DNA from 2 places in the Actinacidiphila yeochonensis CN732 genome. Region 2 is predicted to be linked to the other one. Evidence: riboswitches for the same ligand, from Rfam matches in the RefSeq annotation. Region 2 holds a riboswitch; the other holds the start of a gene.
The links. Region 2 has a riboswitch for cobalamin ahead of BS72_RS02005 (cobalamin biosynthesis protein). Riboswitches for the same ligand answer to the same signal wherever they lie in the genome.
Positions count from the first base shown of each region.

Region 1 (3,391 bases), on a different contig from region 2:
ACGGGCGCGGCGCTCGTCGTCTGCGTGGCCGCCTCGCTGGCCTTCGGCCCGGCGGCGGGGGCCGCGCACCTGGCCGGGGTGGCGGCCGCGTGGGCGTACAACGCGGGCCTGAAGCGCACGGTCTGGTCCTGGCTGCCCTACGCCGTCGGATTCGGGCTGCTCCCCGCGTTCGTGGCGCTCGGCCTGCCCGGCCGTCCGGCCCCGCCGGTCTGGGCGCTCGCCGCCGGGGCGCTGCTCGGCGCGGGCGCCCACGTCACCAACGTGCTGCCGGACATCGAGGCCGATCTCGCCGCCGGGGTGCGCGGCCTGCCCCAGCGGCTGGGCCGCCGGCGCTGCCTCCTGCTGGCCCCGGTGCCGCTGCTGGGCGCCGCCGCGGTCCTCGTCCTCGGCCCGCCCGGCCCGCCCGGCGCCGCCGGCTGGGCCGCGCTCGCCGTGACCGGCGCGGCGGCCGTGGCCACTGTGGTGCCGGGCGCCGTCCGAGCCCGCGGCCGGGTGCCGTTCCTGGCGACCATCGCGATGGCCGCCGCGTCGGTGGTGCTGCTGCTCCTGCGGGGGCACGCGCTGGCCTGAACGGCTGCGCCGGCCCGCGCCGCCGGGACGTCGCGGCGGCGGCCACGGAGGCGGTCGCGGAGGCGGTCGCGGGCAGCCGGCCGTCCTCGGCGGGCTGCCCGAGACGCGGACGCGCCCCCGGTGAGGGGGGCGCGTCCGCGTCAGGTGGAGGGGAAAGGGACCTTCAAGGACCTTCAGGGATCGGCACGGACCGGCACGGACCGGCTGGACCGGCGGGTTCAGCGGCGGCGGACCGCGAGCGGCGGCACCGGCTCCTGGTGGCCGCCGCTGGCCATCATCCGCACCTCGCCCTCGGGCGTGATCTCGGCGCGGACGATGCCGGTGTCGTCCTCGTAGACGGGGTAGCCGCCGGCTCCGGAGGCCTCGGTCCTGTGCACCACGACGACGTCGTCCTCGACCGCGGGCGCCTGGAAGACCAGCTCGTAGAGTTCGGGGTAGTCCATGGGCACACACCTCCCCAGGGGCATCCCTCCCATCATGCCCTGTTCCGCCGGTTCGCGCCTCCGGTGGGCGCCGCCAACGCGCCGGAGCGCGACGGTTCGGCCAGTTCCCGCCGCCCGGCGCGCGGGAGGGACACCGCCGGGGTGGGCGCCGGACGCTCCGGAGCCCGTACCGCCCTGACGCCCGCCGCCACGCCGGAAGCACAGGTCCGTGGCGGCCCTGGGGGCGGCGCGTGGGCGTCGGGCGTCGGATACCGGGCCGGGACGGCACCCCGGCCGGGGTCGTCCTGGAACCCCGGCACACCGTCGTCTCGGCCGGAAGACGGCTGAAAAGACGTCCCGAACAGGCCCAAGGGGCGCGCAAGGGGCGCTGTCGCGGCGTGGCGCGCGCCCCCGCTGGCTCCTGCGGCCCCCGTCCCGCGCGTTGACGTGCGAGTTCGCGACCCCGTAGGCTCCTTGGCTGTGATGGTGTGAGGAAGCCGGTGCAACTCCGGCGCGGTCGCGCCACTGTGAGTCCGTCCCGCGGTCAGCCGCGGAAGGACGAGTCAGACACTCGCCTGTCACATCGCCCCATCGTTCCAGGGACGCTGTATCCCTCAAGGAGGCCCACCGTGAGCTCTGTCTCCGCTCCGTCCGCCGCGCAGTCCGCGGACTCCGCCACCCCCGTCGTCATGCCGGTCTCCAAGGCCGTGCTGTGGCTGGTCGGCACCGCCGTACTGGCCCTGGCCTTCTACTACTTCATCGGCGTCGACCAGGGCGCCGTCTCCGTGTTCGGCAGGGACATGCACATCCACGAGTTCGTGCACGACGCGCGGCACTTCCTCGGTTTCCCCTGCCACTGACGTTCCGTCACCGCTTCGGATCGACGGACAACACGACATGGAGAAACGACTCATCCTGCGCGGCGTCATCGCCGGCGCGGTCGGCGGGCTGCTCGCGTTCGTCTTCGCGCGGATCTTCGCCGAGCCCCAGATCGCCAAGGCGATCGACTACGAGAACGCCCGGGACGCGGCGCAGGCCGCCCTCGACCGCGCCGCGGGCCTGACGCCCGAGGCGCCCGGGCCGGACCTGTTCAGCCGCACCGTGCAGGCCGACGTCGGAGTCGGCGTCGGGCTGGTGTTCTTCGGCATGGCCATGGGCGCCCTGTTCGCCGTGGTCTACGCGGTGTGCCTGGGCCGGGTCGGCCGGGTACGGCCGCGCACGCTGGCCCTGCTGGTGGCCGGCGCGGGCTTCCTCGGGTTCTACCTGGTGCCGTTCCTGAAGTACCCGGCGAACCCGCCGGCGATCGGCCACGAGGACACCATCAAGGCCCGCACCGGCCTGTACCTGGTCATGGTGGTGTGCTCCGTCGCCCTGCTCGGGCTGACGGCGTGGCTCGGCCGGCGCCTCCAGGCCCGCTTCGGCACCTGGAACGCCACGCTGCTGGCGGGGGCCTTCTTCGTGGTCGCCATCGGCGTGATCATGGCGGTGCTGCCGTCGCTGGGCCACCTCGCCGTCAACCGCGAGGAGTTCGGCGACCACGCCACGGAGACGCCGCAGCCGCTGACCGACCCCGCGGGCCGGATCGTCTACCCGGGCTTCCCGGCCGACGTGCTGTTCACCTTCCGGCTGTACTCGGTGGGCGCGCAGCTGCTGATGTGGGGCGCGATCGCGCTGGTCTTCGGGCCGCTGGCCGAGCGGGTGCTGGCGCCGGCGGCGCGCTCCGCCGGGCCGGTCCCGGCGGCGGACCCGGTCGGAGCGTGAGCTCGGAACCCGGTACGGCGACGGCGGGCGGCCCCGGTTCGGACCGGGGCCGCCCGCCGTCGCCGTACCCGGAAGCGGGGGCGGTGCTCGCCGGGCTCGGGCCGTTCTTCGCGGCCGAGGTCCACCCGCCGGAGGAACCGCCCGGGCCGCCGTGGCGGTCGATGGCGGAGCTGGCCGGGGACGGCGCCGTCGCGCTCGCGGAGCGGGTCGCCACCGTCCGGCAGGCGCTCGCGGCGGGCGGCGGGCAGCCGGTGGCGGCCGTGGAACCGCGGGTGGCCGCGTCGGTGGCGCATCTGGGCCTGGCCGCGCGCGTGGTGGCCCCCTACGTCGCGCTCGCCGCGCTGGAGGCCGCGCTGCCGGCCGAGGGGCTGCGGCTGGCGGACCTGTACTGGCTCCCGCGGCTCGGCGGGCCGTTCCCCCTGTCGCTCCCCCGGCCCGCCGCGGGCGCCCGCCCCGTACCGCCGGAGCCGGACGGTCCGGCCGGACCCGACGGCACCGGCCCGGCCGGCGGGGACGACCGGCTGGCCGGGCTCGCGTCGGCGCTCACCGCCCGGCTGCTGGACGGGCCCGTGCGCGAGCTGGTCGGGGCGGCGGCCGCGCTGGGCGCCTCCCCGCACGTCCTGTGGGGCAACACCGCC
Region 1 covers NZ_JQNR01000005.1:4,731,853-4,735,243, reverse strand. The annotation lists gene BS72_RS31310 (UbiA family prenyltransferase) at 1-570, shown strand, start outside; gene BS72_RS31305 (DUF6296 family protein) at 789-1,013, opposite strand; cobalamin riboswitch at 1,443-1,585, shown strand; gene BS72_RS31300 (CbtB domain-containing protein) at 1,622-1,852, shown strand; gene BS72_RS31295 (CbtA family protein) at 1,890-2,753, shown strand; gene BS72_RS31290 ((2Fe-2S)-binding protein) at 2,750-3,391, shown strand, end outside.
Region 1: linked by a shared signal. The riboswitch ahead of BS72_RS31300 (CbtB domain-containing protein) and the one ahead of BS72_RS02005 (cobalamin biosynthesis protein) in region 2 are both predicted to bind cobalamin.

Region 2 (3,391 bases):
ACCGGCCGCCCCTCGGCGGCCCGCCGGGCCACCGCGTCGGCCAGCCCGCGCTCCCGCAGCCAGGCCAGCGCCCGGACGGTGCCGCGGGTGCCGGGCAGCACCACGAGGTCGGCGTCGGCCAGCTCCTCGGGCCGGTCCACGAACCGCACCACCACGCCGGGTTCGGCCGCGAGCGCGTCCACGTCGGTGAAGTTCGACATCAGCGGCACCGCCGCCACCGCCACCCGCAGCAGCTCCGGCCCGTGCGGCGCCGCCACCACCGACTCCCGCACCGTGCCGCGCAGCGACACCCGCAGGCCGTCCTCCTCGTCGATGCCCAGCCCGTGCGCAAAGGGCAGCACGCCCAGCACCGGGCGGCCGGTCAGGCCGTTCAGCATGTCGAGCCCCGGCCGCAGCAACTCCACGTCGCCGCGGAACTTGTTCACCAGGTACCCGGCGATCAGCCGCTGGTCGGCGGCGTCCAGCAGCGCGGTGGTGCCGTAGAACGAGGCGAACACGCCGCCGCGGTCGATGTCGCCGACCACCACCACCGGCAGGTTCGCCCGGCGGGCCACCGCCATGTTGACGATGTCGGTGCGGCGCAGGTTGATCTCGGCCGGGCTGCCGGCGCCCTCGCAGATGACGGCGTCGTAGGTGCGGCCCAGCTCCTCCAGGCAGCCCGCCACCGTCTCCAGCAGCTCGCCCTGCCGCCCGCCGTGGTAGCCGCGCGCGCTCAACTCGCCCACCGCCCGGCCCAGCACCACCACCTGGCTGCTGCGCTCCCCGCCGGGCTTGAGCAGCACCGGGTTCATCAGCGCCGACGGCTCCACCCCGGCCGCCTGCGCCTGCATCGCCTGCGCCCGGCCGATCTCCGCCCCGTCGCGCGTGACGAAGGAGTTGAGCGACATGTTCTGGCCCTTGAACGGCGCGACCCGCACACCCCGGCGGGCCAGCCAGCGGCAGATGCCCGCGGTGACCACGCTCTTGCCGGTGTCCGAACCGGTCCCCGCGACCAGCAGCCCCTTCACGCCACGCCTCCCCGACCCGTCACGCGCGGGCCCGCCGCCCGCGTCCGCAGTACCGACACGGCCGCCGCCGCGCCCAGCGCGAGCGCGCCGACCCGGCGCGACAGCCGCACCGCGCGCGGGATGTCCGCCGCCGCCGGCGCCCTGAACTCCCCGCCGAGCACTGCCCGGTGCTCCGAGCGCCCGCCGTAGGAGAGCGGGCCGCCCAGTCGCAGCCGCAGTGCCCCGGCGAAGGCCGCCTCCACCGGGCCCGCGTTGGGGCTCGGATGGCCGGCCGCGTCGCGCCGCCACACCGCCAGCGCGTCGGCCGGGTACGGCCCGGCCGCCGCCGCGAGCAGCGCGGTCAGCCGGGCGCCGGGCCAGCCGGCGACGTCGTCCAGCCGGGCGGCCGCCCAGCCGAACCGCAGGTGCCGGGGCGAGCGGTGGCCCACCATCGCGTCCAGCGTGTTGACGGCACGGAAGCCGGCCAGGCCCGGCACGCCCAGCAGCGCGCCCCACACCAGGGCGCCCACCACCGCGTCCGAGGTGTTCTCGGCCACCGACTCCACCACCGCCCGGGCGATCCCGTCGGCGTCCAGCCCCTGCGGGTCGCGCCCGCACAGGTGCGGCAGCCGGGCCCGAGCCGCGTCCAGGTCGCCGCGCTCCAGGGCGGCGGCCACCAGACCGGCCTCGCGGGCGAGCGAGGTACCGCCGAGCACCGCCCACGCGGCCAGCGCGGTCAGCGCCACCGAGGCGGCGGGGGAGCGCCGCACGGCCCGCTCGGCCAGCCGGCCGGCGCCGAACGCGCCGCCCGCGCACACCGCCGCGAAGAGGGCGCCGCGGGCGCGGTCGTCGCGCCACAGCCGCTGTTCCAGGGCACCGGCCAGCCGTCCGAACCCGGCCACCGGGTGGCCGCGACGGGGGTCGCCGGCCAGCAGGTCGCCGAGGAAGCCGAGCGCGGCGCCGTACGCGAAGACGCGGTCGGCACGCGTCATGGGCGGGTCGTGTCCGCGGCCGGGAAGGCCGCACGGGCGTGCCAGGGCATGGCAGGAGTCCTCACTCAGGGTCCGCGCCCTGGATCGACGTGACCGGCGGTGAGAGTCTCCTGGCTCCCGGATCGGCGCACTCCCCGGGCCTTCCAGCCGGTGGAACCGGCCGTGGCGTACGGGTGTCGGGAGGGCGCTCCCCGGTGACAGTGGCGGGACCGCGCCGGATTCGCACCGGACTTCCTCTCCTGCCGCCGTATGGCTCCCGGCAGTTCACCACGTGCCGCATAGCCCGTCAACTCGCCCTTGACCTGCCGCTCGGCACGCTCCGCGGACCCGGCGCGGAGGGGTGCGCCCCAGCCCACCGGGGGCGCGCCCCGCGGCCGCCCGCGGAACAGCGGAACAGCCGGCCGCCGCCCTCGGACGGTGCCGGGGGCGGCGGTCAGCTGGTACGGAGGCGGGCGCGGGGTGCGTCCCGGGCGTCCCGGGCTGGGCGGGCGGCCCGGCCGGTCAGCCCGCGATCAGGTAGATGCCGTACGCCACGGCCGCCGCGCACGCGGCGAAGCAGACGTAGGCGCCGGCCCGCGACAGCGCCGCGGTGGCGCCGCGCTGGACGGTGGCCGCGGCGGGCCGCGACAGCCCCAGCACGCCGAGCGTGAAGACCCCGACCAGGCCGACGGTGGACAGCACGGTCACCAGGAGGACGGAGCCGAGCGCGTGCCAGTCGATGCTCATGAGGGTGCCCTTCAGACCGTGGTGGGAGCGGAGGCCGCGGGGGCCGCGGACGGCTGGACGTGGAGCGGCGGCTGGAGTTGGGCCTCCAGCAGGTCCACGGGCTGGGCCGCCGACGGAGCCGGAGCCGGAGCGGAAGCCGGAGCAAGAGCGGAAGCCGGAGCCGTGGGCACCGACCGCTCCGGGGCCGGGGCCGGGGCTGCCACGGCGGCGGCCTGCGGGGCGACCGGCTCGACGTCGTTGACGTTGGAGTGGGTGACGGGCTTGCGCCGGGCGGCGGTCCGCACGACCGCGCAGACGGCGAGGCCGATCACGCCGACCGCGGTGACGCCCCAGGCGCCCCGGTCGGCCAGGTACGCGGCGCCGCCGCCGATCAGGCCGGCCGCCGGCAGGGTCAGCGCCCACGCGGCGACCATCCGGCCGGCGGTGCTCCAGCGCACCGTGGCGCCGGAGCGGCCCAGGCCCGTGCCCAGTACCGAGCCGGTGCACACCTGGGTGGTGGAGAGCGCGAAGCCCAGGTGCGAGGAGGCCAGGATGGTGGCCGCCGCGCCGGTCTGGGCGGCGAAGCCCTGCTGCGGCTGGATGTCCGTGATGCCCTTGCCGACCGTGCGGATGATCCGCCAGCCGCCGAGCCAGGTGCCCAGGGCGATGGCCGAACCCGCGCTGACGATCACCCACAGCGGCGGGTCG
Region 2 covers NZ_JQNR01000003.1:54,199-57,589, reverse strand. The annotation lists gene BS72_RS02010 (cobyric acid synthase) at 1-1,007, opposite strand, end outside; gene BS72_RS02005 (cobalamin biosynthesis protein) at 1,004-1,978, opposite strand; cobalamin riboswitch at 2,062-2,263, opposite strand; gene BS72_RS02000 (hypothetical protein) at 2,480-2,704, opposite strand; gene BS72_RS01995 (inorganic phosphate transporter) at 2,716-3,391, opposite strand, start outside.